Regions from separate parts of the Paenibacillus sp. FSL P4-0184 genome, predicted to be linked through region 2. Evidence: predicted binding sites of a transcription regulator. Region 2 holds the regulator's gene; each other region holds the start of a gene.
What was found. Region 2 encodes CtsR, which represses protease genes until heat stress. Its sites were predicted from a motif close to ATGGTCAATAAAGGTCAAACA; they were not measured.

Region 1: the regulator CtsR is predicted to act here: its motif matches at 6,539-6,559, upstream of clpP (ATP-dependent Clp endopeptidase proteolytic subunit ClpP).
Region 3: the regulator CtsR is predicted to act here: its motif matches at 5,299-5,319, upstream of MKY52_RS21960 (endo-alpha-N-acetylgalactosaminidase family protein).

Annotation. Positions count from the first base shown of each region.
Region 1 is NZ_JBBORN010000001.1:1,939,232-1,949,821, reverse strand. Features, by position in the region: gene rapZ (RNase adapter RapZ) at 1-436, shown strand, start outside; gene MKY52_RS08285 (gluconeogenesis factor YvcK family protein) at 494-1,441, shown strand; gene whiA (DNA-binding protein WhiA) at 1,586-2,515, shown strand; gene MKY52_RS08275 (HPr family phosphocarrier protein) at 2,613-2,882, shown strand; gene MKY52_RS08270 (SIMPL domain-containing protein) at 3,030-3,785, shown strand; gene MKY52_RS08265 (stalk domain-containing protein) at 3,912-4,505, shown strand; gene MKY52_RS08260 (DUF3298 and DUF4163 domain-containing protein) at 4,512-5,012, shown strand; gene MKY52_RS08255 (GDSL-type esterase/lipase family protein) at 5,122-5,760, shown strand; gene clpP (ATP-dependent Clp endopeptidase proteolytic subunit ClpP) at 5,856-6,452, opposite strand; tRNA gene MKY52_RS08245 (tRNA-Arg) at 6,646-6,720, opposite strand; gene MKY52_RS08240 (sugar-binding transcriptional regulator) at 7,056-8,108, shown strand; gene gap (type I glyceraldehyde-3-phosphate dehydrogenase) at 8,211-9,221, shown strand; gene MKY52_RS08230 (phosphoglycerate kinase) at 9,338-10,519, shown strand; gene tpiA (triose-phosphate isomerase) at 10,547-10,590, shown strand, end outside.
Region 2 is NZ_JBBORN010000001.1:2,749,805-2,760,394, forward strand. Features, by position in the region: gene MKY52_RS11795 (MFS transporter) at 1-281, opposite strand, end outside; rRNA gene MKY52_RS11800 (16S ribosomal RNA) at 694-2,251, shown strand; tRNA gene MKY52_RS11805 (tRNA-Ala) at 2,353-2,428, shown strand; rRNA gene MKY52_RS11810 (23S ribosomal RNA) at 2,610-5,538, shown strand; rRNA gene rrf (5S ribosomal RNA) at 5,667-5,783, shown strand; gene MKY52_RS11820 (GNAT family N-acetyltransferase) at 6,205-7,377, shown strand; gene MKY52_RS11825 (CtsR family transcriptional regulator) at 7,765-8,226, shown strand; gene MKY52_RS11830 (UvrB/UvrC motif-containing protein) at 8,257-8,781, shown strand; gene MKY52_RS11835 (protein arginine kinase) at 8,810-9,874, shown strand; gene clpC (ATP-dependent protease ATP-binding subunit ClpC) at 9,910-10,590, shown strand, end outside.
Region 3 is NZ_JBBORN010000002.1:24,697-35,286, reverse strand. Features, by position in the region: gene MKY52_RS21960 (endo-alpha-N-acetylgalactosaminidase family protein) at 69-5,225, opposite strand; gene MKY52_RS21955 (S-layer homology domain-containing protein) at 5,369-6,382, opposite strand; gene MKY52_RS21950 (response regulator transcription factor) at 6,482-8,113, opposite strand; gene MKY52_RS21945 (ABC transporter substrate-binding protein) at 8,141-9,436, opposite strand; gene MKY52_RS21940 (cache domain-containing sensor histidine kinase) at 9,555-10,590, opposite strand, start outside.

The sequences.
Region 1 (10,590 bases), 810 kb from region 2:
AGTGCAGCTCAAGGAGAAGATCGTTTCTCGGTTCTCGCATTTAGGAAAAAGTACACTCTCCGTCAACATTACATCGTTCGGATTTAAGTATGGTATTCCTATTGATGCAGACCTCGTCTTCGATGTTCGCTTTTTGCCTAACCCACATTATGTGGATCACCTGCGGCCAAAAACAGGTCAGGACAGCGATGTATATGACTATGTAATGAAGTGGCCTGAAACACAGGTGTTCCTGACCAAACTGCTCGATATGCTTCATTTCTTAATTCCGCAATATCGTAGGGAAGGTAAATCCCAGATTATTATCGGCATTGGCTGTACAGGCGGGAAACACCGTTCAGTAGCCATTTCTGAATATTTGGGCAAAATGCTGGGCGTCAGCGAAACGGAATCCGTAGCCGTTAGTCATCGGGATTCCGAGCGTGATCGGCACTAATGAGAGAAGGGGTCCATAGTGGCTGAAGAACAAAGACAGCGTCCACGTATCGTCGTTATGGGCGGTGGCACGGGGCTATCTGTCATGCTTCGCGGCTTAAAAGAAAAGCCGCTAGATATTACAGCTATAGTTACCGTAGCAGATGATGGAGGAAGCTCGGGTATTTTGCGCAGTGAACTGCAAATGCCGCCTCCTGGGGACATCCGTAACGTATTAACAGCTATGGCTGATGTAGAGCCGCTCATGGCGGATATTATGAGATATCGTTTCAACACGGGCGAAGGCTTGGCGGGTCATAGTCTTGGCAATTTAATTCTTGCTGCGCTTACAGATATATCTGGCGATTTTGTCACAGCTGTTCGTGAGCTTAGCCGATTATTTGCTGTTCGCGGACGGGTATTACCCGCTGCGGGGGATGCCGTAGTATTGCGTGCAGAAATGTCGGACGGCACGATTATCACGGGTGAATCTAAGATACCGGAAGCAGGCGGGATCATTAAACGGGTTTCTTTGGAGCCTGCTGATGTGGAGCCGTTGCCTGAAGCACTTGAAGCGATTCGAAATGCTGATGCAATTCTTTTGGGTCCAGGGAGTCTATATACGAGCATTCTTCCGAACCTACTTGTTCCGAAGCTAGCAGAAGCAGTTGTATCTTCTGATGCAATCAAAATTTTTGTCTGCAATGTAATGACTCAGCCTGGTGAAACGGATAATTATACTGTAAATGACCATCTACAAGCCGTTTATGATCATATTGGAATTCATTTATTTGATTATATTATTGTGAATGACGGTGAAATTCCAGAGCAGGTGCAGTCGAAGTACGCTGAGAAGGGTGCACGTCCGGTACAGCTCGACAAGGATGTACTAGAAGGCAGTGCATATAAAGTTATAGCGGATAAGCTAGTGTTATTCCGAACTTATTTAAGGCATGATACCGATAAGCTTAGTCATCATATCTATCAGCTTGTGCAAGATTGGATAAACAGAAACCCTAGGGTATAACTTAAAATATAAGAAAATATAAGTTTTACACCTATACTTTCTTATATTTCTCGCATAAACGCTTACCGTCCTCAAAAGGACGCCGAAGGCGTTTATGCTTGTATATATGAATGACGTACTTATTTTCAGAAAGAGGTGAGACCCTTGTCTTTTGCGGCCCTTACCAAAAAAGAGCTGACGATGGTGGAGAGTGAGCCCTGTTGTGAGAAGGCGGAAATGTCAGCGCTTATCCGTATGAATGGATCTGTGCAGCTTTCAAGCAAAAAGGTGATTCTCGACATTTCGACGGAGAACGCCGCGATTGCAAGGCGGGTATATTCTTTACTTAAGAAATATTACCAGGTCCATATTGAGCTACTCGTGCGTAAAAAAATGCGTTTGAAGAAAAATAACGTTTATATCGTTAGAATCCCTAGTCGCGTACAGGAAATCTTAAATGATCTCAGAATTGTGTCCGAAGGATTTATTTTTACCGACGGTATTGATAAAGAGATTGTTGGGAATAACTGCTGTAAGCGTGCTTATTTGCGGGGTGCCTTTTTGGCGGGCGGATCCGTTAATAATCCGGAGGGTTCCTCTTACCATTTGGAGATTTCCTCGATGTATGAGGAGCATTGTAAGGCGCTGGTCGATCTGGCTGGTGAATTTCACCTAAACGCACGCTGCATTGAACGTAAAAAAGGGTTCATTCTATACATTAAAGAAGGCGAGAAGATTATCGAATTCTTAAGTCTGATCGGGGCGCATCAAGCGTTGTTCAAATTTGAGGATGTAAGAATTATGCGTGATATGCGTAATTCCGTGAATCGGATCGTGAACTGCGAGACCGCGAATCTCAATAAAACGATAAGTGCCGCGGTGCGGCAGATTGAGAATATCAAACTGCTGCAGCGAGAAGTGGGGCTGGAGAGCCTACCGGATAAACTGCGGGAAGTTGCAGAAATTCGAATGGCACATCCAGATATCAACCTTAAAGAGGTTGGTGAAATGCTGAAAGGTACGGTTAGTAAGTCCGGAGTAAATCATCGTCTTCGTAAGATTGATGAACTGGCGGACAAGGTTCGAGGCGGCTAGTCACTTTTTTTCTAGTGTGGTTTACGTTATAATGATATAATAATATAAAATTAATGTGAAATTTTTGGGGAGAACTCAATTAGGGGGTAAGCGTTTCATGACAAAGCACCCGGTAGTTGTTCGGTTGAAGACAGGGCTACACGCTCGACCGGCAGCATTGTTTGTGCAAGAAGCTAACAAGTTTTCGTCGGAGATTTTCGTGGAAAAAGACGATAAAAAAGTAAACGCCAAAAGTATTATGGGTATTATGAGCCTAGCGATCAGTTCCGGTACGGAGATCTATATCAGCGCGGATGGTGCAGACGCGGATCAAGCTGTAAACGCTTTGACGAGTCTCGTTAGCAAAGAAGAGCTTGAGAACCAATAATCTTTTGAAGTGACTTTTATTGCATGACTAAAAAGCCCCCAGGGGCTTTTTTTTATACCAAAAAATAGATTTAGTTGTGCAACATTTACCAAAAAGACTCGTCTAGAGGATAATAACAAATCACAAAGGATGAAAGGGGCTGGCAATATGAAAGGTTTGGTAAAGAAGATTGGTTCAGTGTTGATTGTAGGGAGTTTGTTAATTGGAGGGATTAGCATGAGTGGTGTCTTCCAAGGCCCTGCAAAGGCTTACGCAGATGAAGTGCAGAAAAATGTCGTTAGTGTAGTAGGTAAAGGTGAATTGTCCATCAAGCCGGATATTGTATACTTGTCCATCGGTGTGGATACTACGGCTACAACTGCGCAAGAAGCGCAAAAAACAAATGCTGCTAAAATCCAAAAGATCACTACCCTACTGAAGGGGACTTGGAAAATCGCAGATAAGGATATTCAAAGTACCCAATTCTATGTGCAACCCAACTACAGTTATAGCGAAAAAGAAGGACAGCAAGTGAAAGGATACAACGCGAATCATACACTGTTAGTGTCCTACAGAGATCTGACCAAGGTTGGTGAATTGCTAGACGCTGCATCTGCGGCGGGGGCAAATAATATCGGAAATGCACGTTTTTCCGTGGAAGACACTTCTGCCTTTGAAGCTCAGGTGATTGAAAAGGCGATGGCGAACGCAGATGTTAAAGCAGGTGCTATTGCTAAGGCAGCTAAACGTAGCTTGGGTCAAGTAATCACGGTCAGCCAAAATGATGGCAATGTCACTCCGGTTTATTTTGAACAAAATCTAAAAATGGAAATGGCTGCAGCAGATGCTGGTGCAAGCACATCCGTTCAACCGGGAGTAGTTAAAGTTACAACACAGCTGAGCGTAATGTATGAATTGAAATAGTAGCAGAACAAGATGATTGCAGAGAGGAGAGGTGATCTTCCACTAGTAATAGTGGGGGGCGCCTCTTTTTTTGTGTAAATTCTCCAAGATTAGGTTTAATAAACTGGAAATTAGTGGAAAAACTAGATGATGAATATTTCAAAAGAAACAGTACGCAAATGGGGCATAGGTTTGATGTCGGCGGGATTATTGCTTGGTGGAGGATTGCTGCCTAGTGATAAGGGTTATGCAGCGTCTGATCAGACGAAGAGCAAGGCAATTGCTGCAAGTATAGTTTTAAAGGCGAACGGGGTAATTTCTCAGCAGACAGGTATTTTGCAGGAAGGGAAGGTCTGGATTCCGATTACCTTTATGCGTGATGTACTGCAATTACCTCTAACTTATGATAAAAAAGAAAATGCATACACGATCGGAAAGGGAACGACTAAGGCCAAGTTGCTGTTATCTAGCTATGGTACTTCAATTTGGGTGAACAATTATTACATTCGAGAGTATGAAGGAAAGCTAATAAACAACCGCCTCTATGTTCCATCCGCTCTGTTAAATGATTATTTGGGCTATAAAGTGGATTGGAGTCGGGGCTCTAGTAGGTTGAATGTGGTGAATAGATCACAGAATGCGTTGATAGTAACCACGGAGATCTATGCTAAGGATCGAAAAGAGGCTTTGATCCAGCTTGATTATCCGAAGTTTAGTGGATTAAGCAATTCCAATGCATAGCAGGCCATGAATGATATTTTAAAAGAAAGTGCCATGAAATTCGCTGCAGGCGCAGAGAAGGATATCTCGAATCGATCCGGGTCAGAGCCTAAGTATACCTATGATAGAGATTATGTGGTGACCTACAATCAGAATGGTGTGATCAGCTTAGTGATGTCACAGTATAGCGATACGGGCGGCGCTCATGGTATGACCAATCGGGAGGCGTTTACCTTTTCGCTCAAGGATGGCAAACGTCTGCTGTTGGGCGACCTGTTCGGAGCTAACCCAAACTACAAAAAAGAGTTGAATGCTAAGTTGAACAAGCTAGTAAAAGCGGAGGAAAGTTATTTGGGAGGGTTCAACGGATTGAATACGGAAAAGTATTTTTATCTGAAGGATGATCAGGTCGTGCTGTTCTTCCAATTGTATGAATACACAGCTTATGCTGCGGGATTCCCGGAATATCCCTTTACTTTCAAAGAACTGTTGCCGGAAGGCGGTAGCCCATTTGCTGCTGTAAAATAAATAGAGAAGTTGTAACCGCTAGTGTCACCACTGGACATCTCCCCCTTACCAGAATCACCTCGAATTCATATGCTAAATGGAGTAACTAGTTTATGAACGGGGGAGAGCTATGAGCTATCAATACACTGCAATTGGCGATTCCTTGACGACTGGATTTGGCGCTCTGCCAGGTAACGGTTTTGTACCGGTGTACCGTAGAATGGCGGAAGGGAGACTGCGTTCTAATGTAGCCTCTACGAATTTGGGCGTGAATGGATTGACTACTTCTGAACTGGAACAGCGGCTACGGGGGAGTGCAATGACTCGCGAAGCCATTCGAGCAGCCGACATCATCACTCTATCCATCGGTGGCAACGATTTAATCCATGCTGCGAAGGCTGCAGCTAGACAACCTGAAAATTTATCTAAAGAGCTGCGAAGATCATTGCAAGAATGCAAACAAAATTTTGCTGCAATTATGAGTATCCTCTTCCAATTGAAGACGGGAACGCGTAGACCTTTTATCATTCGGATTGTGGGACTGTATAATCCTTATCCTCAGGTAGTGGGTGCTACAGAGTGGGTGCGGCAGTTTAACCGCTATGCCTCACAGTACAGTAGCCGAGTATGTGGGTTTGCTTCTATCTATAGTGAGTTTGCAGGAAATGAGAGAGGGCTATTATCGATTGACCACTTACATCCGAATGGCCGAGGCTACCGTGTGATTGCTGAGAAACTCGATGCGCTTGGATATGGCGGTTTGATTTAACTGAGATTCGTATGGAGTGGTGGTCTGAAAAGTAAAGAGGCTGTGCGCTAACCATCAAGTGGATAGGGCACAGCCTCTTTGCGTTGTTTTATAGCTTACACACCGCTAGGCAGTGTTTTCTCGATGACTTTATCAACGATACCGTAAGTTGCCGCGTCTGCAGCAGTCATGAAGTAATCACGATCTGTATCCTTCTCAATACGTTCTAGCGGTTGACCCGTACGTTCTGCAAGAATACGATTCAACTTATCACGCAATTTGAGGATACGGCGGGCACGGATTTCGATATCCGTTGCTTGACCTTGAGCACCACCCAGAGGTTGGTGAATCATGATCTCACTGTTAGGCAGTGCGAAGCGTTTGCCTTTAGCGCCAGCGTTAAGTAGGAATGCTCCCATGGAAGCTGCCATACCTACACAGATGGTGGAAACATCCGGTTTAATGTACTGCATTGTATCAAAAATAGCCATACCTGCAGTAATGGAACCGCCGGGGCTATTCACGTAAAGGTGAATGTCCTTATCCGGATCTTCGGCAGCCAAGAACAGCATTTGTGCGATGATAGAATTGGCTACCACGTCATTAACCTCCGTTCCAAGGAAAATGATGCGGTCCTTCAGCAGGCGGGAATAGATGTCATAAGCGCGCTCACCGCGGTTGCTCTGTTCTACTACCATAGGAATATAACTCACGTGGAAAACCTCCTTGATATTGGTTCTTCAAATGTATTCATTTTTACTCTTGCCGTATTACCCACATGATAAACAAATTCAAACAAAAAGTCAAAGAAAGTCAAACTTATATTCAAAAAAAAGAGCCGACACGCGGCTCTTTGGTTAAGTAGTAGTATAGGCACTACTAAATTATGTACAAAAGTGAAATTAATGGCGCGCCCGCCAAGAATCGAACTTGGATCTCAGGCTTCGGAGGCCTACGTCATATCCATTGGACCACGGGCGCAACAAAAATGATTATAATACAATTTCTGTGCAATTGCAATGAATTAATAATACTGTACACAGGCTCTATCCCTAGTCTTCAAGGTGGACAAGCGGACATTGTGTTTCAATCAGCGAAAGAATCCGGATTGTTAATGACAGGTTTTTTGGAGCTGAACCTCTTTCCCAATCTTATAAATGTATAAGAAGACAAGCGCTTGAGAATTCTACTCTCGGAAGACTTGCACTTCGAGCAATATTTGGTTAGAATATGAGTGGGACTTAAAAAGTTTACCCGGGACATTTTGAGACCATGAACAAGGGAATAGAGGAAGACGAAGTTGCAGGAGTGAAAGTATGCGTAATTTATTAGATATCCAAAAGCAGCTTCTGCCTGATCTCATGGAAACCCTTAAGAGACGGTACACGATTCTTCATCAGATCATGCTGTCCGATATAATTGGGCGCAGAACGCTTGCCGCTTCGCTTGATATGACTGAGCGGGTACTGCGTGCCGAGACGGATCTTCTGAAATCGCAAGGGCTCATTGAGATCGAGAGCGTTGGCATGCGCATTAGCGCTGCTGGACGTAGACTGCTTGATTTGCTAGAGCCGGTCGTTAAGAGCCTGTTTGGTCTGGATGAGCTGGAAGAGAAAATTCGGGCAACGTACGGTCTGGATAAAGTTATTGTGGTGCCGGGTGATTGTGAGTCATCGCCGTTCACCAAACGTGAGCTTGGCCGAGCGGGTGCAAAAGCGCTGCTCAGTGTACTTCGTACAGATGATATAGTTGCTGTCACAGGTGGATCAACGCTTGCCGACATGGCTGATCAACTGACACCGCCGTTATCCCTTTCCTATAAGAACGCTTGGTTTGTTCCGGCGCGTGGTGGATTAGGAGAGAGTATGGAGATTCAAGCCAATACGATTGCCTCAACAATGGCAAAACGGGTAGGAGCGAATTACCGGTTGCTGCATGTACCTGATTTACTTAGTGGGGATGCCTACCAGTCACTAGCACTTGACTCTAATATTGGAGAGATTGTACAAATCATCCGCAGTTCGCGTATTATTGTACATGGGATTGGGGATGCCATTGAAATGACTCGTCGCCGCAAGCTGGATGAGGCAACTGTCTCAGAAATCCAGGGTGAGGGAGCCGTGGCTGAATCCTTTGGGTATTACTTTAACGAAGATGGTCAGGTTGTCCATACGATGCTTACGATGGGACTACGTCTAGAAGATATTGTTCGGACGGAGACAGTCATCGGTATTGCTGGAGGTAAACCAAAGGCCAAAGCCATTCATGCCATGCTGCGTTTCGGGCAGGAGAATATACTCGTCACCGACGAGGCTGCTGCTGTGGAAATCGGCAAGGAAATTGATAATCAGTTACAGATATCCTCGTAACTCACTAGAACATATATCTTGTATCATACTTAACATTGTTGTCATGACAGGCTTCACGGTCTGTTTTGAATAAATAAAACGAATTCTAGGAGGAACTATTCAATGAGTGTAAAAGTTGGAATTAACGGATTTGGACGTATTGGACGCCTTGCTTTCCGCCGTATTCAAAATGTAGAAGGTATCGAAGTGGTAGCAATCAACGACTTGACTGACGCTAAGATGCTTGCTCATTTGCTTAAATATGATACAACTCAAGGTAAATTCCAAGGTGATGTTGAAGTGCATGATGGCTTCTTCAAAGTCAATGGCAAAGAAGTTAAGGTTCTTGCTAACCGCAACCCTGAAGAATTGCCATGGGGCGACCTAGGCGTTGATATCGTACTTGAGTGCACAGGTTTCTTCACAACTAAAGAAGCAGCTGAAAAACACTTGAAAGGTGGAGCTAAGAAAGTAGTTATCTCCGCTCCAGCTACTGGCGACATGAAAACTGTCGTTTACAACGTTAACGATGACATTCTTGATGGTACTGAGACTGTTATTTCCGGCGCATCTTGCACAACGAACTGCCTAGCTCCAATGGCAAAAGTATTGAACGACAAGTTCGGTATCGTTGAAGGCTTGATGACTACAATTCACGCTTACACTGGTGACCAAAACACTTTGGATGCTCCACACGCTAAAGGTGACTTCAGACGCGCTCGTGCAGCAGCTGAGAACATCATTCCTAACACTACTGGTGCTGCTAAAGCAATCGGTCTTGTTATTCCAGAACTTAAAGGTAAATTGGATGGTGCGGCTCAACGTGTTCCAGTTGCAACTGGTTCCCTGACTGAGCTTGTAACTGTTCTTGATAAGAGCGTTACTGTTGAAGAAATCAACGCAGCAATGAAAGCAGCTTCCGATCCAGACACTTATGGTTACACTGAAGATGAAATCGTATCTTCCGATATCAAAGGTATGACTTTCGGATCCCTGTTCGATGCTACACAAACTAAAGTATTGACTGTTGGCGACAAACAACTCGTTAAGACTGTTGCTTGGTATGACAATGAAATGTCCTACACTGCACAATTGGTTCGTACTTTGGAGAAATTCGCTAAAATCGCTAAGTAATTGACTTGATATAAGTAACATCTATAGAGCGGAAACAGAAGTTCCTTGTTTCCGCTCTTTCTAAATGTATTTCTTGTTTCCTGCTAGAAACAACTTTGGGTGTGGAGGAATTAATCATGAACAAAAAGAGCGTCCGTGATGTAGAAGTAAAGGGCAAACGCGTATTTGTACGCGTGGATTTCAACGTACCTGTAGAAGACGGTAAGATTACTGATGATACTCGTATTCGCGAAACCCTTCCAACCATTAAATATTTGATTGAGAACGGTGCAAAGATCATTCTTGCGAGTCACATGGGTCGTCCTAAAGGTCAATTCGTAGATTCCATGCGTTTGACTACTGCTGCTGAACGTCTGTCCGAGCTTCTCGGCAAACCAGTAGCTAAAGCTGACGAAGCTGTTGGCGAAGCTGTCAAAGCAAAAATTGCTGAGCTAGGCGAAGGCGACGTACTTGTACTTGAGAATGTTCGTTTCTACCCAGGTGAAGAAAAGAACGATCCTGAATTGGCTAAACAATTCGCTGAACTGGCTGATTTGTTCGTCAATGATGCGTTTGGCGCGGCTCACCGTGCACATGCATCGACAGAAGGTATCGCTCATTTCCTACCAGCTGTATCCGGTCTTTTGATGGAGAAAGAATTGACCGTTCTTGGTAAAGCTCTTACTAACCCAGAACGTCCTTTCACTGCGATCATCGGCGGTTCGAAAGTTAAAGACAAGATTGATGTTATTGATAACTTGTTGTCTTTGGCTGATAACGTCCTGATCGGCGGTGGATTGTCTTATACATTCACTAAAGCACAAGGCTTTGAAATCGGTAAGTCACTTGTAGACAACGACAAACTTGACGTTGCTCTTGGATTCATCGAAAAAGCTAAAGCACTTGGCAAAAACTTCATGCTTCCTGTTGATGTTGTTGTTGCTGATAAATTCGGTGCTGATGCTAACACTAAGATCGTTAATTACAATGAAATCCCAGAAGGTTGGGAAGGACTTGATATCGGACCTAAGACTCGTGAACTTTATGCCGATATTATCAAGAACTCCAAGCTGGTTGTCTGGAATGGACCTATGGGCGTATTCGAAATCGATAAATTCGCTGAAGGTACACTTGCAGTAGCGAAAGCTTGTGCAACAACTGAAGGTTACACTGTTATTGGCGGCGGAGATTCCGCAGCAGCAGCAGAAAAATTCCACCTGGCTGACCAAATGGATCACATCTCCACTGGTGGCGGTGCATCCCTTGAGTTCATGGAAGGCAAGGCGCTTCCTGGCGTAGAAGCACTGAACGACAAGTAAGACGTATAGAAGGAGGCAATTAAATTCATGAGAACACCAATTATTGCGGGTAACTGGAAGATGTTCAAAAC
Region 2 (10,590 bases):
GGACGAGGCTTACGATCTGCCGCATACCCAATGACTGGTTGGATAACGGAGGACGTCATGTTTAAGGCAAAGGAGATCCACCCGATCTGAGCGAAGGAGAGCATTAAGTTATCTTTGAGAATAGGAAAGATTGCAGGGATGACTGCCTGAATAGAATCGTTAAATAAATGAACAAAGCTGACAGCCAGCAAAATCTTATAGATTGTTGCTTGCTGCAGATTACGCTGCTCCTTGTCCTTGGTGTTTGTTTGGGTCGCAGCAGTAGATGGATTGTTTTTCATTTAGACTCCTCTCGTACGTATCATTAGAAGTTAATATATGGGATTACGATAAATTCTATTTAGCCATAAATTAAGGATTATTGGAAACAATTTGTGTTGGTTTGTGCTAGTTTGAAAGTATTTATTCGTAGATTATTTTTATTTCAAAAAAAGCTTGCAAACATAAGAACAGCATGGTATATTATCTCTTGTGCTTATGACGCATCGAACAAATGAAACACAAACGATGAAAAAATAAGTTGACAAGAAATACGACAACATGATATACTCTAATTCCTGTGCAAGAGACAGTTGATGTCGAAATGCCGGGAGCAAGTTCTTTGAAAACTGAACAAATGGAACGCGTTAATTTTTAAAAGATTCATTTAATGAATCGTCAGTTTCAAAATGAGCATATCGCTCTTTTCAATACTAATTGGAGAGTTTGATCCTGGCTCAGGACGAACGCTGGCGGCGTGCCTAATACATGCAAGTCGAGCGGAGTTACTTTGAAAGCTTGCTTTCAAAGTAACTTAGCGGCGGACGGGTGAGTAACACGTAGGCAACCTGCCCCTTAGACTGGGATAACTACCGGAAACGGTAGCTAATACCGGATAATTTCTTTTTTCTCCTGAAGAAAGAATGAAAGACGGAGCAATCTGTCACTGAGGGATGGGCCTGCGGCGCATTAGCTAGTTGGTGGGGTAACGGCCCACCAAGGCGACGATGCGTAGCCGACCTGAGAGGGTGAACGGCCACACTGGGACTGAGACACGGCCCAGACTCCTACGGGAGGCAGCAGTAGGGAATCTTCCGCAATGGACGAAAGTCTGACGGAGCAACGCCGCGTGAGTGATGAAGGTTTTCGGATCGTAAAGCTCTGTTGCCAGGGAAGAACGTCCGGTAGAGTAACTGCTATCGGAGTGACGGTACCTGAGAAGAAAGCCCCGGCTAACTACGTGCCAGCAGCCGCGGTAATACGTAGGGGGCAAGCGTTGTCCGGAATTATTGGGCGTAAAGCGCGCGCAGGCGGTCATTTAAGTCTGGTGTTTAAACCTTGGGCTCAACCTGAGGTCGCACTGGAAACTGGGTGACTTGAGTACAGAAGAGGAAAGTGGAATTCCACGTGTAGCGGTGAAATGCGTAGATATGTGGAGGAACACCAGTGGCGAAGGCGACTTTCTGGGCTGTAACTGACGCTGAGGCGCGAAAGCGTGGGGAGCAAACAGGATTAGATACCCTGGTAGTCCACGCCGTAAACGATGAGTGCTAGGTGTTAGGGGTTTCGATACCCTTGGTGCCGAAGTTAACACAGTAAGCACTCCGCCTGGGGAGTACGGTCGCAAGACTGAAACTCAAAGGAATTGACGGGGACCCGCACAAGCAGTGGAGTATGTGGTTTAATTCGAAGCAACGCGAAGAACCTTACCAGGTCTTGACATCCCTCTGAATCCACTAGAGATAGTGGCGGCCTTCGGGACAGAGGAGACAGGTGGTGCATGGTTGTCGTCAGCTCGTGTCGTGAGATGTTGGGTTAAGTCCCGCAACGAGCGCAACCCTTAACTTTAGTTGCCAGCAAGTAATGTTGGGCACTCTAGAGTGACTGCCGGTGACAAACCGGAGGAAGGTGGGGATGACGTCAAATCATCATGCCCCTTATGACCTGGGCTACACACGTACTACAATGGCCGGTACAACGGGAAGCGAAACCGCGAGGTGAAGCCAATCCCATCAAAGCCGGTCTCAGTTCGGATTGCAGGCTGCAACTCGCCTGCATGAAGTCGGAATTGCTAGTAATCGCGGATCAGCATGCCGCGGTGAATACGTTCCCGGGTCTTGTACACACCGCCCGTCACACCACGAGAGTTTACAACACCCGAAGTCGGTGGGGTAACCCGCAAGGGAGCCAGCCGCCGAAGGTGGGGTAGATGATTGGGGTGAAGTCGTAACAAGGTAGCCGTATCGGAAGGTGCGGCTGGATCACCTCCTTTCTATGGAGAATCGTCTTCTGCAATGAAGACATTCAAATCGGAAGTTAAACTTCCAAAATCATTTAACGCGTATCCATTTGTTCGGTTTTGATGGAATTTGCGGGGCCATAGCTCAGCTGGGAGAGCGCCTGCCTTGCAAGCAGGAGGTCAGCGGTTCGATCCCGCTTGGCTCCACCAACAAACTTCATCTATTTGTTATGTCTAGAATATTTTTAAACTTGATCCTTGAAAACTGGATACCGAAACGAATTTGCGTTTTAGAACATCTTTTAGCTAAAACTTGTGTAAACAAGTACGTTAGTTATTAGCTGGAAGCGAAGATTTTCAATTGTGCGAACAAGCGAAACATCGGAGCGAAGGTTAAGCTAATAAGAGCACACGGAGGATGCCTAGGCGCCAGGAGCCGACGAAGGACGTGGCGAACAACGAAACTGCCTCGGGGAGCTGTAAGCAAGCTTTGATCCGGGGGTGTCCGAATGGGGAAACCCAGCTGTGGTAATTCGCAGTTACTCATCTCTGAACACATAGGAGATGTAGAGGCAGACCAGGGGAACTGAAACATCTAAGTACCCTGAGGAAGAGAAAACAATAGTGATTCCGTCAGTAGCGGCGAGCGAACGCGGAACAGCCTAAACCTAAGAGCTTGCTCTTAGGGGTTGTGGGACGTCTCACATGGAGTTACAAAGGAATATGGTAGGTGAAGAGGTCTGGAAAGGCCCGCGATAGAGGTAAAAGCCCTGTAACCTAAACTGTGTTCTCTCCGAGACGGATCCCGAGTAGTGCGGGGCACGTGAAACCCCGTATGAATCCAGCAGGACCATCTGCTAAGGCTAAATACTACCTGGCGACCGATAGTGAAACAGTACCGTGAGGGAAAGGTGAAAAGCACCCCGGAAGGGGAGTGAAATAGAACCTGAAACCGTGTGCTTACAAAAAGTCAGAGCCCTATTAATGGGTGATGGCGTGCCTTTTGTAGAATGAACCGGCGAGTTACGTTTAACATGCAAGGTTAAGTCGAGAAGACGGAGCCGCAGCGAAAGCGAGTCTGAATAGGGCGATTGAGTATGTGGACGTAGACCCGAAACCGTGTGATCTACCCCTGTCCAGGGTGAAGGTGCGGTAACACGCACTGGAGGCCCGAACCCACGCATGTTGAAAAATGCGGGGATGAGGTGGGGGTAGCGGAGAAATTCCAATCGAACTCGGAGATAGCTGGTTCTCCCCGAAATAGCTTTAGGGCTAGCCTCGGTATAAGAGTAGTGGAGGTAGAGCACTGATTGGGTGCGGGGTCCGCAAGGATTACCAAGCTCAGTCAAACTCCGAATGCCATATACTTATTGCCGGGAGTCAGACAGTGAGTGCTAAGATCCATTGTCAAAAGGGAAACAGCCCAGACCATCAGCTAAGGTCCCCAAGTGTGTGTTAAGTGGGAAAGGATGTGGAGTTGCACAGACAACCAGGATGTTGGCTTAGAAGCAGCCACCATTGAAAGAGTGCGTAATAGCTCACTGGTCGAGTGACTCTGCGCCGAAAATGTAACGGGGCTAAACACACCACCGAAGCTATGGCTAGATACGTATGTATCTGGGGTAGGGGAGCGTTGTATGTGGGTTGAAGGTGTACCGTAAGGAGCGCTGGACAGCATACAAGTGAGAATGCCGGTATGAGTAACGAAAAGATCAGTGAGAATCTGATCCGCCGAAAGCCCAAGGTTTCCTGAGGAAGGCTCGTCCGCTCAGGGTAAGTCGGGACCTAAGGCGAGGCCGAAAGGCGTAGTCGAAGGACAACAGTTTGAAATTACTGTACCACCGTAATCCGCTATGAGCGATGGGGTGACGCAGGAGGGTAGTGACGCGGACTGATGGATATGTCCGTCTAAGCAGTGAGGCTGATGTGTAGGCAAATCCGCACATCATTAAGGCTGGGCTGTGATGGGGAGCGAAAATTACAGTAGCGAAGGTCATGATCTCACACTGCCAAGAAAAGCCTCTAGCCAGGAGAAGGTGCCCGTACCGCAAACCGACACAGGTAGGCGAGAAGAGAATTCTAAGGCGCGCGGAAGAACTCTCGTTAAGGAACTCGGCAAAATGACCCCGTAACTTCGGGAGAAGGGGTGCCCCGGTAGTGTGAATAGCACGAGGGGGCCGCAGTGAAAAGGCCCAAGCGACTGTTTAGCAAAAACACAGGTCTGTGCGAAGCCGCAAGGCGAAGTATACGGGCTGACGCCTGCCCGGTGCTGGAAGGTTAAGGGGAGTGGTTAGGGGTAACCCGAAGCTATGAACCGAAGCCCCAGTAAACGGCGGCCGTAACTATAACGGTCCTAAGGTAGCGAAATTCCTTGTCAGGTAAATTCTGACCCGCACGAATGGCGTAACGACTTGGGCGCTGTCTCAACGAGAGATCCGGTGAAATTTTAATACCTGTGAAGATGCAGGTTACCCGCGACAAGACGGAAAGACCCCATGGAGCTTTACTGCAGCTTGATATTGAATTTGGGTACGATCTGTACAGGATAGGTGGGAGCCGTAGAAATCGGAGCGCAAGCTTCGGTGGAGGCGCCGTTGGGATACCACCCTGATCGTATCTAGGTTCTAACCTAGTACCCTAACCGGGTACGGGGACCGTGTCAGGCGGGCAGTTTGACTGGGGCGGTCGCCTCCTAAAGAGTAACGGAGGCGTTCCAAGGTTCCCTCAGAATGGTTGGAAATCATTCGAAGAGTGCAAAGGCATAAGGGAGCTTGACTGCGAGACCTACAAGTCGAGCAGGGACGAAAGTCGGACTTAGTGATCCGGTGGTACCGCATGGAAGGGCCATCGCTCAACGGATAAAAGCTACCCTGGGGATAACAGGCTTATCTCCCCCAAGAGTCCACATCGACGGGGAGGTTTGGCACCTCGATGTCGGCTCATCGCATCCTGGGGCTGAAGTAGGTCCCAAGGGTTGGGCTGTTCGCCCATTAAAGCGGTACGCGAGCTGGGTTCAGAACGTCGTGAGACAGTTCGGTCCCTATCTGTCGTGGGCGCAGGAAATTTGAGAGGAGCTGTCCTTAGTACGAGAGGACCGGGATGGACGTACCGCTGGTGCACCAGTTGTTTCGCCAGAAGCATGGCTGGGTAGCTACGTACGGACGGGATAAGCGCTGAAAGCATCTAAGCGTGAAGCCCCCCTCAAGATGAGATTTCCCAATTAGTAAGACCCCTTGAAGACGACGAGGTAGATAGGTTGGAGGTGGAAGTGCAGTAATGCATGGAGCTGACCAATACTAATCGGTCGAGGGCTTATCCTACACTTAAAACGCAAATTCAATTCGGATTCAGTTTTCAGGCATCAAGCCTGTAACACGCTAAGAAATTCATTCTCACTTCTGGTGATGAACGAAATTTCACGCGGCAGCGTCTGTTTCACAGACGCATGTTTGGTGGCGATAGCGGAGGGGTTCCACGCGTACCCATCCCGAACACGACCGTTAAGCCCTCCAGCGCCGATGGTACTTGGACCGAAGGGTCCTGGGAGAGTAGGACGTTGCCAAGCACAATTAGACCACTGTTGAGTAATCGACAGTGGCTTTTTTGCGTTTATTATAGACTGTGGAAAACTTGTGGATAAACTTTTGGATTTGCAGAAAAAGTTACGCACATGTGGATAGATGATTGAAAGAGAAATAATCCCTAAATAGTGTGGATTAAATACATATTTATATGGATCTGTCAACAGAAAACCTAAGTAGTACACGGGTTGCTGTGGATATAGCCGGGATTATGTGGATAGAGTTATTGATAAGTGGATAACTATTTTAACTTGGATGTGACAAGATTTCAAGACTATTTTTAAAACTGTATAGAGCTGTGGATAACTAAAAATAAAGTTATAAATAATGCAATAGATTAGCGCACAATTGACGCTCTTGTTATACTTATCCTAAAAGTAATTTTATAAAGGATGAGGTGAGTTTGTGGTAATAAGACAGTTACGTTCGGAAGAATTCGATGCAAGCATGAACTTGTCAGAATATGCTTTTCAGTACAAGCTTCCTAGTGAAAAAAGAGCAAGTGCTAAGGAAAGATTCAAGCCTGAACAGGTATGGGGTGCTTTTGAGGACGGAACATTGGAAGCTAAATTGACGATTATTCCTTTCCAAGTCTACATACAGGGCAGAGTGGTACCTATGGGTGGTATAGCAGGAGTGGCTACATGGCCAGAGAACCGCAGACAAGGACATGTGGCAAATCTTTTGTCTCATGCACTGCATACGATGAATGAGGCGGGGCAAACGCTCTCTTTTCTACACCCATTCTTGATTCCGTTCTATCGTAAATTTGGCTGGGAGGTTTATTGTGAATATAAGAAATACTCTATTCCAGTAGCGAAATTTCCTAAAAAGGTTGAAGTTGAGGGCAAGGTTAAACGGGACATAAAGGATATCGAAGTATTGGATAGCCTATATACTCGATTCGCTGTCAGTTATAACGGGACACTTAAGCGCGATTTGGACTGGTGGGAGAACTCTGTTCTAGATGATGAAGGAAAGAGTGCAGTATTTTACTCCAAGAGTGGTGAACCAGAGGGATATGTGCTGTATAAGGTAGAGAACAGAGAACTGGTCATTGATGAATTTGTTTTTTTGAATGAACAAGCCCGGCAGGGGCTGTGGACATTTCTTGCGAACCATGATTCGATGGTGACAGGTGCATCCTTAAAGCTAGTGCCTTCGGATGACATGTTACCTTTCTTGCTGCCAGATCCACGTATAGGACAAGAGAATTATCCTTATTTTATGGGGCGGATTGTTAATGCCAAGTCATTCATTGAAACTTACGCCTTCAGAGGAAACAGTAGTCAAAAGAAGCAGCTTATATATATCGAAGATAAGTATGCACCTTGGAATGATGGGTTATGGGCATGGAATATCTCTAATGAGGGCTCGGCTACTTTGATACGAGTGGAAGGGGAACGGGCGGAAGCAGACTTGAGCTGTGATATAGGCACTTTGACGGCCTTGATGCTTGGGTACAAACGACCAACAGAGATGGCTCGTTATGGAAGTGTCTCTGGCCACGCAGCAGCACTGGAATGGTTTGAAGAAATTATTCCACAAGCACAGACAGCTTTATTTGATCATTTTTAAAAATATAACAAAGTATAAGTTTCACGCTATACATTATCTTTATATTTCTCGCATAAACGCTTATCGCCCTAATAAGGATACCGAAGGCGTTTATACTTGACAAAAATTAGGCTCTCCCCTTCGAAAGAAGTTGGGAGAGTTCTTTATTTCCGAATACATTCGCTGAAAAAAGTGAAAAATAAGAGAATCCACTTGGAATTAGCACAGAATATGTTATAATATTAAAAAGTCAAAGAAAGTCAAAGTCAACGAAGCATAATGACAGCGATCCGATCCTTTGAACACGTGGGAATATCCACAAATGTTTAAGTTCAATTAAAGACCATTGTCATTATGAATGCAAGTTGCAATCGGTATTATAAAGATTTAAGCACTGGAGGATGAGTGATGCGCAATATCTCTGATATTATCGAACAATATCTGAAGAATATTTTGCATGAAAGTCCCGAAGGTACGGTGGAAATCCAGCGAAATGACCTGGCGGACCAGTTCTCATGCGTACCGTCACAGATCAATTATGTCATCAGTACACGCTTTACTCTAGAAAAAGGTTATGTGGTGGAAAGTAAGCGTGGTGGCGGGGGATATATTCGTATTCAACGTTTTGAATTACCACCTAACGTGGCACTGCATGCCCATTTAAACCATACTATAGGTGGCGGGATTGATCAGAACGCTGCTGAAGGGCTGATTTATCAGCTGGAGGAAGCTGGTTTTCTAAGTAAGCGTGAAGCGTGCCTTATGCGCGCTGCTGTTTCTCGGGAATGCCTAACGGTTAAGATTCCATACCGGGATGAGATTCGTGCCAAGATTATGAAGGCGATGTTAATCTCTTTGTTAGGCAAATAATTGTCAACCATAAGGGAGGGGCTTTCGCTTATGCAATGCCAGGAATGTGGCGTCAAGCCGGCAACACTCCACTTCACTAAGATCGTGAATGGAGAGAAGACGGAGTTTCATATCTGCGAGAGCTGTGCACGGGAGAAGGGTGAACTCATTCCCGGAACGGCTGGAGGATTCTCCATCCACAGTCTGCTCTCAGGTCTGCTTGATCTTGAAGGTGCCGGCAAGGAGAAGTCGGCTGCAACGAAGACTACGCAGAGTCTGCAATGTGAGAATTGTGGGATGACGTACTCCCAGTTTAGCAAATTAGGCCGTTTTGGCTGTAGCTCCTGTTATGAATATTTTAACAGCGCACTGGACCCGCTTTTTAAGCGAGTGCATGGCAGTACTTCACATGTAGGTAAGATTCCGAAACGTGCAGGAGCTCAGATTGTGTTTAGACGCCAAATTGATGAACTCAAGCAGGAATTACAGCAAAGTATTACACAAGAAGAATTCGAGAAAGCAGCGGAGCTTCGAGATCAGATTCGTAAACTTGAAAAAGAAATAGCACAAGAGTAAAGTCTTTGATATATAGGGGGGATATGACATGTCAAGTCTCCGATTTACTGAACAAGCGCTTAGTGATTGGATGCGTTCTGGAGGTAGTCACTCCGAGATTGTAATTAGCAGTCGTATGCGTATTGCCCGTAATCTAGAGCATCTTCCGTTCCCAATGCTGGCTTCCTTAGAGCAATCGGAAGAAGTATTAGAGCTACTGGCTCCTGTGTTTCATGAGGAAGCAGCTGCAGATTTCGGATCTTTTCAACTCCTAAAGCTTGATGAAGTGAATGAACTGGACAAAAAGGTCCTGGTTGAAAAGCATCTAATCAGTCCTAACTTGGCTAATGATTCGCGCAGTGCGGCTGTCTTATTAAATGAAGATGAGTCGGTCAGCATCATGATTAACGAAGAGGACCATCTGCGAATCCAATGTCTGTTTCCTGGTCTTCAGGTTAGAGAAGCATGGGAACGTGCGACGGCGATCGATGACATATTCGAGGCAGCTGTCAATTACGCTTTTGATGATAAAAGAGGATATTTGACTAGTTGTCCCACCAATGTTGGTACTGGGCTTCGTGCCTCGGTAATGCTGCATCTACCAGCGCTTGTAATGACTCATCAGATCAATCGCATCTTGTCTGCAGTGAACCAAGTGGGATTGACTGTAAGAGGAATTTACGGTGAGGGTAGCGAAGCAGTAGGGAACATCTTTCAAATTTCTAATCAGATCACTCTCGGTCAAACGGAAAGTGAAATTATAGAGAACCTTCACAGTGTAGTTACCCAGATTATTGAGCATGAGCGAAATGCACGTGAACGGTTGCTTGTTGATTCCGCTCTGAGAATAACAGACCGAGTGAAGCGTTCTTACGGAATTTTATGTTATGCAGCTCTTATGGAGCTTAAGGAATCTGCTCAACGCCTGTCTGATGTGAGACTTGGGGTTGACCTTGGCATTCTGGAAGGTCTTTCGATTTCAGTGCTTAATGAACTTAACGTTAAGACACAGCCAGGATTTCTGCAAAAGATGTTCGGCGATGAGCTGAACGCCACTGAACGAGATATGTATCGGGCAAAACTGCTCCGAGAGACACTGGGAACACAACATTAATATAGATATTTATTATTCATGGAGGTGCAGGAGATATGATGTTTGGAAGATTTACGGAACGCGCACAAAAAGTGCTAGCGCTGGCGCAGGAAGAAGCTGTTCGTTTAGGACACAACAATATTGGTACAGAACATATTTTGCTCGGACTTATTCGTGAAGGAGACGGCATTGCTGCTAAGGCATTAATAGCTTTAGGGCTAGGTCTTGAAAAAATCCAGGACGAAGTGGAGACACTGATTGGCAGAGGTCAAGAACAGCCTACGAACATTGCTTATACTCCTCGCGCTAAAAAAGTGATTGAGCTGTCGATGGACGAAGCCCGCAAATTGGGTCATACGTATGTTGGCACTGAGCATATTTTGCTTGGACTTATCCGTGAAGGGGAAGGTGTCGCGGCTCGTGTGCTTAATAACCTCGGCATCAGCTTGAACAAAGCTCGTCAACAAGTTCTTCAGCTCCTGGGAAGCAGCGAGGCTGCCTCTAGTCATAGCGGGACTCCGGCTAACGTCAGCACACCGACCCTAGATGGTCTTGCGCGCGATTTGACCGCTTATGCTAAGGAAGGTAATCTAGACCCAGTTATCGGCCGTAGTAAGGAAATTGAACGTGTTATTCAGGTACTGAGTCGCCGAACTAAGAATAACCCGGTACTGATCGGTGAACCTGGTGTTGGTAAAACAGCTATCGCTGAAGGACTTGCACAAAAGATTATCAAT
Region 3 (10,590 bases), on a different contig from region 2:
TCAATTTTGAAAAAAACCAGGTACATCATGTTTAGTTACTCACACATGTACCTGGCCTATGACTTTGATTACTCTACAATTTTGCGTGCTACAATAACCAAATCTTCCAACCCGACTTTGCCGTCACCGTCCATATCGGCTTTCTTCGCTTTCTCCCAATCTGGGCTTGCTGTAGTCTTGCCGTACTGCGCTGCAACCATCGCCAGATCCCCGATCGTTATTTTACCGTCACCGTTGATGTCGCCTTGCGTTCCCTTCTTACCAATCTCTACGTTTACGGAAGAGTTCGCTGCCGAAATTTCTTTACCCTGATCATCTGAAATGATTGCACTCTTAACAGCGATTGCCCCATTTACCGTTTGGTTAACTTCCTTCGCTTTAAAGGTTAATTCGAGGACGTCTGCACTGTTACTAATTCCATGAGTCGCACCTTCACTTGCTACAATAAAGCGAAGTTTACCTGAGGTGCTGTTGATTGAATCAATAACGCTTACCCCACTAATTAACGAGCGCACCTCAACGAAATCCATAACATCCGCGGCATATTCTAGGGCGATGTCCTGCGCAAAAATCTTATCAGACAGATTCCGTAGTCCATATTGAACTTTGAACACTTCTCCTGGCTGAACTTGAATTGGCGCTGTCAAAGTAGAGGAAGATTTTAACTCGCCGTCTGTTTCTATTACGATGACACGGCTGGTCGCAGAGAAGCCCCCATCCATTGTCGTTGCCGTAATTACGGCTTCGCCTACCTTCAATCCCTTAACTAGAGCATGACCTTCTTGCTGTTCAACGGTTGCTACAGCTTCATCACTGCTGCTCCAGAGCACTTTTTTATTCGAAGCATTCAGAGGCTCTATCACAGCGTTCAATTCGCCCGTGCTGCCTACTTTAATCTCTAACTGTTCTTTATCCATAGCGATGCCTGTGACTTTTACTGCTTCTGCCTCATCCTCCGTCTTGAACACATTGAGTTCGGCAGCAGAGGCAAAGGTACCCACGCCTTCTATAGCCTCAAGTCTCAAATATGTTGCTTCTACAGCTGTAAAGCGAACAATTTTTGTGGTCTGATCGAGGGACCATGATCCATCTGCAATTTTTGTGAAATTCATTCCGTCAACACTCGTGTACAGGTTATAGCTTGTAATCGTTCCATTGGTTCCAGATACTCTAGGTGAATAATTGAATTGATTAATGTTATATTTGCCTCCGAGGTCCAAAGTAATGGATTCCGGTAAGTGTGCCGGGGTCCATTTCGTATGCCAGATTGTAGACATATCTCCATCGAGTGCAAGACTCGCTTCACCTCCAGGCTGGAAGCTGCTCGCCGTTGCAGTCATTTGCGATTGTGGGATTTGCGTGTTAGGCATATACACATTAATCGTCGAGGTTGCACTTTTTTTACTTCCATCCTTTGCGGTAGCAGTAATGATGGCTGTTCCCGCTTGAAGTGCAGTAACTTTTCCGGCTTGATCCACGGATACAATTTCCGGGTGGTCAGAAGTCCAGAGCAGTGTCCGGTCGTGGGCATTTGCTGGTTTAACTAGAGCGCTAATGGAACTAGACTCTCCTTTGTTCAGATCCATCTTATTTGGCGTTAGTGTAATAGTCGAAACAAGTACACCTTCCTCCGGAACGATCGCACCCTCATCATCGACTCGAATGTTATCGACCACCAGCGTACCGGTTAACTCCTTCTGACTGTTCAGCTTGTTTTTAATAATGGCCAGATAGGCATCTTTCGCCCCTTCGGTTGTAAAAGATAGATCCAGCGTGTCGCGTCCTTCTTTCAAATTCTCACTAACCAGATCACGAACTACCCCATTCTCCTTCACTCGAATAGCCACTGTGTACATATCCGTCTCATCTGAATTGTAGTCCATCTTCAGATGGTAACGGTTATCCTCCTTCATTCGGAGCGTGTGAGGCAATGTACGCAGCCATTCACCGGTTGCATCTTCATTCGTTTTAAGCGACCAATTACCATCCAGAACATAATTCATGATCTGATTGTCGCCTTTTTCAACTAAATGCGTACGAACTGGACCTATTTTAGAATAAACGAAGGGACCCCAGCCCTCATCAACGTTCTCGAAATCCTCGAACAATACAGAATTACCAGCGTCAGTCTTGGTTGGATTCTCCCATACTCTTACATCGTCAAAGGTTACAGTCGAACTTCCATCTTCTACATTCAAATAGAGATTGGCGGTCTCACTAACCGCATCAAAGGTAACCTTAATCCGCTGGAAGTTCGTGCTCACATATTTATGCTGCTGGGCTAAAAAGCCATGCTCTGTGTTATCCAGTGTATTGACAACCTTGTCAGCCCCTTGCTTCACACCGATTTCCACGGTGCGTTTCCCATCTACTTTCACCCATACTGATGCAGAATACGTCTTGCCCGGTGTAAGTCCGGTAATCTCCTGCTGAATTACTGCATCACCAAGACCCTTCACTTGAAGCTGGTCATCAGCGTTACTGTTCTTCACAAATTTAATGTGATCATCACTTGCAGCTGTGGAAGTTTTCTTCCAGTTACCGAATGTTTGGCTGTCAAAGCCCGGGTCCTTTACCGAACTCCCTTCGCCCCATACCATTTCCGGCTCTTCAGCAGCTGTTGTCTTATACAGGGCATAACCAATCCCCGGCTGCGCGGTAAGTGTGACTTTACCTCCAGTTACTTCTACACTGCCAACATGCTCACGTCCTAAATCTGTCAGCTTATACAACTGTGCCGTCGTTACGTTACTCCATGATTCTGGAAGACTCCAAGTCGTTTGGCCACCTGCTGGATTCCAGTGATAGATTTTATCTTCTGTCTCAGGACTCCATGGAATAAAGACCGTACTGTCACTAATGTTGCTGCTATCTGTCATGATAGCGATTTCACGACCATCCTTACTTAAATGGATCTTACCGTCCTGCTTACGTTCAACTACAACCTTCTCTTCAAAATCGATACGGTTATCGGTCATCTTGATGATCGGGAAATGCTGCATATATTTTGTTGGTAGATTGTGATTGAAGAATGCCGCACTAGTTGATTGGTAGCTGTAGAATGGAGCACTGTTCTGCCAGTAACCCACGCCTACCTGCTTATTCCCTTTCAGTAAAGGGGTTGTTAAGAAGCCGTCCAGTGATTGATTCCTTAGGAAACGGGTAACCTTACTATCGTCACCTTGGTTCGGGTACCCCGGATCTGTTCCCCAGTGAACCCAAGAGGCCTGCTCAAACAGAGGTCCTGCAAATTCTGTACCGAGCATCCAGCCGTTACCGTTGATATAATCTGCGAGTTTCTTCGCATTGTAATCGGCACCATCATATACATCCACATATACAAAGGATAGGTTGTCGCCTGTGTCGCTTTTCAGCATATCCAGACGTCTTTTCAATTCACCGGATTCCACATCTTTGGTTTTGTTAACATAGAATGTTTGATCCAGCCAGCCCCAACCTTTACTCAATGGCTGATTCATATTTTCCATTTTGGTGCCGAAAGCATCCAGCGCGTATTCTGTTGCGTTAATGTGTACACCGCCACGGATATTGTATTTCTTGCCTTCACTCAAAACATAATTAAAATCCTTCTCTCCACCCTGACGAATACCGATATGACCGCCGTAATCTGGGTGAGAGTCATCATGTCCTTCCGCTTGATATCCTTTGAATAGAATCAGCTGTCCAAAGCCATCCGTGAGATTAGAAATTTTCTTCGCATTATCAAAAGCACGCAAGAACGGAGAAGTTGTAGTAGATCCAATGTTCATGCTGATATAGGAGATATTGTCCCTAATCATTTCACTGCCCGTTGGAGCATCCGTATTCTGACGATATACAATGGCCCCATCTTGCCAGTCAACAACATTGTCTCCATTCGCATCTGGAGTCAGTACAACCTTAGCCCAAGGCAATGGCTCCGGATCAAGCACAGTACTTCCACGATAAACCCATGAGCCTCCTGATAACGCTGCTTTCTTCGTATGAAGCGCTGTATCATCGCCTACCTTAATACGTACCTTATCAAAACCATTTACTACATTGGTGATTACACTCGCAGCTAAGACGTCGGAGTTAACGATTGCATATGCACGTCCCCCACTCACGTCTGCTACTCCCGTCTTAAGGTCGTTAAATTCGTCTTGTACAACGTTCCAGCCCCCAGTTATCCGGACAGCCGTTTCCTGCGCGGTAGGCTGGGTTCCAATTACAGAGACAAGGTCATGATCAGGGAATTCGATCGTTTTCACTTTTTCAGTACCATTCTCTTCAATGCTGGCCACTTTGAACTGAAGTATGTTATCCTGAACCTCCATTTCAACTTTGAGATTCACTTTAATTTCTGGAATCTGAAGCGTGTAGGCTGCAGACTCACCATGAGTGGCATCTGCTGCTTTTTTACTAAAATCAGAAGCGACTACGAAATAGGACTTCTCATTGATTTTTATTTCATTAAATCCATTTAATTGTCCATACATTTCCGCGCCGCTGTCTAACCATGTGTATTGTTTAACCCGTGGGAACTCTTTATCGATTTCAACCTTCATCGTATCCGAGCTTAAAGTTTCTGTAATCGTAATCGGTCTCGGTACTGGATCAGTGGATACAATTGGAGTTACCTTCACATCGTCAATCCATAGGGTCTTGTTATTAAACCAGCTGCGAAGTCCAATCTTCCCTGCACTTGTCGATAATGAGGGAAGACTCGTCGTAAGCACGTTATTGCCATCGATCGATATAGCTACGCTACCTTTCTCATAGCGCAATTTGAGGGTATACTGTTGGTCAGCAGCAAAGGTAAAACTAGGAGCCGTAATATTTCCATACGATTCCGTCCCTCCTTTCATTGCATCCCAGCCCCAAGAACCCGCATCATATTGGATAACATTGTAGTTATTGCTATCGACGAATCGGTAGACCAGTCCAAATCGTGTGGCAGGCTGACTAAATTTTAACTTCACCTCATATTCAGCATTGGCAACCTGAGGTGAATCTTGGTCTGCTAAAATAACAACCCCTTGTGTCACCGCCTTAACAGCACCTTGATCCGCCGAAAAAGTAGTGGTCCCCTTAGCTGCAGCCCATCCGTTGATGTTGCCATCATTGTAATCTCTGAAATACACGTCCGATTCTTGAGCCGCGAATACGGCTGCCGATGGCAAGCCAAGCTGTACCCCTAGCAACAACGTCAATAGCAAGCTAACCGCTTTGTAACGTTTTCTCATCTCTACGACCTCTTTTCACTTAAATATAAGTAGAATGAACATTATCAATTCACATATTTCCTTTAATTGTATGTTTTTGACATCACAAGACCATAATGAGCCCTCCTTCCATAAGAAGGTGCGTCATTATATGTTTTTTTGTATTACTTGGAATTTAACAATCGCTTGATAACAGCGGCTGATTCCGCTCTTGTTGCAGATTCTTTTGGTGCAAATGTAGTCTGAGTTCTACCTTTCATTAATCCCGATTTTAAGGCAAACCCCACCGACGCTTTAGCCCACGGGCTTATTTTACTATCATCTTTAAACGCAGTGGTGGAATCTGAGGCCATACTATCGACCTTTACACCGGAAGCATAAGCTTTCGCTCGCATCAGCATCGTTGTCATTTCTTCACGAGTAATGCTTTTTTCCGGAGCAAATTTCGTCGTGGACAAACCACTAATAATTCCGGCCGCATAAGCTTTCTTTACCGTATCTTCGTACCAAACTCCTGACTTCACATCCGTAAACGGATTACCTCCAGAACCTTCTGTAAGATCTAATGCTCTGGCTATAAGAGCTGCGAATTGTGCGCGAGTGATGTTATTATTCGGGGCAAAGCTGTCGGCATCCATGCCTTCAACAATTCCTTTAGTGACCATTTCCATGATATCTTGCTTCGCCCAATGTGAGACGATGTCGCTGAAAATCTTGGTGAATGTTGAGGATTGATTCGGGGTGAATTCCTGATCTTTCAGATTACGATCAAGAACCTTTAATGCGGTCCATTTTACTGCAGTTGTACCAGCCCTTTTAGCTTTAAAGGTAATCGTGGCAATGTCCAAATTACCCTTTTCACCATTCACATTTCCGATCTTGGTATGGGCTATCGTAATTTCATTGTTTTTAACGATTGGAGATACAGAAAAGCCTTTGATCTTCGTTTCTGCTTTTACAATCTCAAGCACTTTCGGGTCAAAATTAAATTTAGCTTCATATGCGTATAAGTCTTGAATATCTTTACCCTTTAATGTAACGGTGAACGTAGAATTAGCAGATTCAGAAGCTGATGTCTGCATCTCGAAGTCAGAGACTTTTTCAGCATGGACTGTACTCAACCACATGGAAGAACATAACGTACAGATTAGTGCGAATGTGAATCGTTTGCGTCTCATAAGAACATCCCTTCACCCGTGAATTTTAACTCCCCCCTATCATATTGATTTTGAAATCGGATACACATGATTTATTTTGTTCAACATTGATTATTTTTGTTATTCATTCTCTCTGCGATAAGCTAAGGGACTAATTCCTGTGATTTTTTTAAAAATACGACTGAAATGTTCCGGATTCACGTATCCTACTTGCTCAGAAACCTCGTATATTTTCATTCCACTCTCCAGCGCCTTTTTAGCCTTCTCGATTCGCAGATTCGTCAGAAACTGAATGAAATTAACACCTATTTCTTTGGAAAATTGTTTGCTTAAATAGCTCTCGCTTACACCGACAATCTGACTAATATTCGACAAATGGACATCTTCGTTAAAGTTTTTCTCTATTAGCTCTTTCGTTTTAGCAACAACAGGGCTAAGAAAGCATTCCTTGGGTTGATCTTTCGGATGCAGCTTTTGATGCAGATGTTCCAAGAACAGTTGGCACCAATGCACCGTATTCTCCCAGGTTTCCTGCTTATAAATATGATCCGTGATGGGATAAGGCAGCTTATCATGAAGCTTTTCCCAAGAAACGCCTTTTTGATAAATTAATGCGCTTGCCTCCCAAGTCATATCGACTACATCTGATTTGATAAGTTCAGGTGAACAAGGGTATCGCTGAATCAACAAGTTACAGCATTGTTCATAGACCTCCTGCCATTTCATTAAATCCGGATCACTTAATGACTTCAGCATTTCGGTTCTAGCCAAATACCATGCTTCTTTCCAGTCACTTTCCTTAATAGATGGACGCCTTTCAGCTTCCGGATAATATAATCGATTGTACCCCTGGTAGAAACTCAAACCTGCTAATCGTTCAGCTTGGCGGAATAATCGGTTCCACTGTTGATGACCATCCACAATATCACTGATGCCCATAGAAAGCTTCAAATTAATGAATTGCTTTAATCTCATGCTCACCTCAGACAAGATTATGTCTGTCAATCTACGAATGGCGATGATGCTGCATTGCTCTGGAAAAGAGAAGAACAAAACATATTGCCTGTCATCATATCTGCATACTTTGCAGATCCCTTCACTTCTACTTCGATTCGTTACCGTTCGTATCGTCTGCATAATCATACGGTGTGAATCTTCAAATTGAACGGTATCTGATAGTCTAAGAAGCGCAACCTCCAGATTTTTTTCCCCCATATGCTTTCGAACAAGCTCCAACGAAGGCGTTATATCATCATCTGTCACTTCTAAAGAATCCGATAGGCAAAGTCGATGCAGAACAGAACAGATCGAAGCTTCTACGTCCTCTAAGGTTGATACTGTCTTTGAGGAGCTTTGCCGCCGCTTCAATTCATCCACAGTCTTAGTCAGTACCGGTGCAATATAAGTTTCATCTAACTTGGCTTTAACAATGTAATCAAAGGCGCCGAGCACAAAGGAATCTCTTACAAAAGAATAATCTCCGTATGCGCTAAGCATGATGGTTAACGGTTGATTCGAAAAAGTAGTGTTATTCAGTGCTTCGAGTAGCTCTACTCCATTCATATTTGGCATTTGAATATCCGCCAGAACTAGATCCACATCTGGATGGATTTTCAGCATATTTAATGCCTCCTTACCATCTCCTGCTTCCCCTGCAATCTCAAAATCGGTCGAAGCAATGGATATGTACTCCCGGAGGGCTAACCTAGCTAATGGTTCATCATCAACAATGAGAGCTTTAAATTTCATCATAAATCCCTCCATAATTGATCTATAGGATTACCTCAAAGCCTCAACCGCTATCTCCCAATCATCATTCAATTTTTCTTGAATATCGGACACCTCAGCACCTGAAAAAATTTCTTGTGCAGCCTTCTTTTCATCAAACTGTATGGCATTTTTTACTTTTTCAAACTTCTCATCGATCCCCAGGTACATAAACGGCTCAAAGGGGTGCTTCTCTTGAACATTGTTGAAGAACGGGAGGAATGATTCGATATTGATCACTGTCGATGAATTTTGCGAATAATTAATATACACTTGGTAAACATCCCGGCTAAATACCCACTCCAAAAATGCTTTAACTTCTTCCGTATTCTTGGAATTTTTATTGATCGCCATATATTGATCTGGCATAGTGATTGCCTGCAAACGCTCTGAAGTTGTCTCTCTCCAGGGCAATGTGAACGCATCTAAATCTTTATCATCCTTCATTTTGGATAAATGATCTCTAAGATACCACTGACCGAGTGCAAGCATAGCCGCTTTATTATTTTGAAACAGCAGCGTTGCCTGATCCACACCAATATTGAGTGCATCGCGCCCTGCTAGTTCATTCTCTGCTATTTTCTTAATCATCACTGCTGCTTTCTCGAAAGGAGAACCTTTTCCAAAAGGGCGTTTCGTCTGTGCGATTGAAGATAAATAATTTTCATCCTTGGATAGTAGAGGCGGCCCGAACTCAGTAAAAGGATAAAACGTCCAATTCTCTTTCCCGCCAATCGCAATCGGAATATATTTGCCATGCGCTTTAATCTTCATCATCACATCCATAAATTCATTCATCGTTTGCGGAATCTCTACGCCGACCTCTTGAAAGATACTTGGATGGTAATAGACATATTCAGAGAAGGATACAAGAGGTAAACCAAGAATGGAATGATCTAATCTAGCGGGATATTTATTGTTTTTTGCTGCGGTTAATCCATCCAGTGGAAGAAGTACTGCTTTGTAAGTGAGTAGGTCATCTGGCTTCAGGTAAAAAATATCCGGCAAATCATTGGCTGCTAAACGAACCTTTAAATACTGACCGCTATTATCGGGAATTGTCTCTACTTCAACCGTTACATTAGGCTTAATTTTAGAGTAGTCTCTTACCTTTTCCGTCCAAAATTTGATATCTGTCTTCGCTTCCCACATGCCGAATTTTATTTTAATCGGTTGATCCAGATTCACCTTTCCCTGTTGTTGCTCTATTGCCCCTCCTTTGGGACTGAACTTACTTAAAGAGAAGAAGCCACCTACAAAAATAAGAGAAATGATCCCTATTAAAGACACACGAAGTATTATTTTCACTTCTATTAATCACAGCCTTCGAAAAAAGTTTATACCATCATACCTCCTCTGAAGTTACACATGAATGATGTTTTCCCTCTGGACTATGATCTTTTATGATCCTCCGCAGCATTTTGCTTCATCCTCCCTCCCCTAACAACTGATCCTGCATCTCTTCCTCCGGCGTGTCGATCAACGGTAGCCTTATCGATACTATCGTTCCCTGAGGTTTATTCTTCTCGTACTTTAAACCGTAACGCCTCCCGTAATGTAGCTGAATTCGCTTATTAACGTTACTGTTTCCCATACCACTGAAAGAATGCTGATGGCGTATACCATCGCTGTCATATTCCTGAGCATCCATATCCAACATGCCTACACCATTATCAGCTATGGTTATAAGAAGATCTTCCGCTTGTTTGCTCACTATGATTTCGATGATACCAGGATAGTCAACATTCTTTAGTCCATGAATAATACTGTTTTCTAAAATAGGTTGTAGTAGCAATTTCAATATATAATAACCTGCTAAATCCTCATCTACTTCCCATCTCGTTTGAATGGGTCTACCAAAACGAATCTCCATGATATACAAATAATTCTTTAAATGATCTATTTCCTCATCAATCGTAGTCAGAATTCCACCTCGATTAAAAGAAGAAGCCAGCAGACGAGTTAGCGCATGTGTCATATTCCGTATGTTATCTGCTTTACTGATTAAAGCCATAAACTTGATTGAATTGAGCGTATTTATTAAAAAGTGTGGATTGATCTGCGACTGAAGTGCTGCAAACTCCGCCTTTCGCTTCTCCACCTCTTGCCTTTCATGATGGTAGAGCAGATCCTGAATACGTTCCGTCATATGATTAAAAGAATGCCCAAGCTTAATTAGCTCCAGGCTGCCGGTTCTCATAAATTTAGCGTTTAAATCACCTTCAGTAACCAGATCCATTTGCCGGAGAAGCTCATTTAACGGCTTAGTAACATTAGATACAAAGTAAAATGAAACAAGAATAAATGCTAAGATGATCATCAATGCAAACACCCAGACGATATAATTCACACTAAGATAATTGGCTGTTAGATCAGCATATGGAATGGACTGTACAAGCCACCATCCGGTCTGATCAATCTTGGCGTAGGTTATCAAATTTCTATCTTCACCATTAACATCC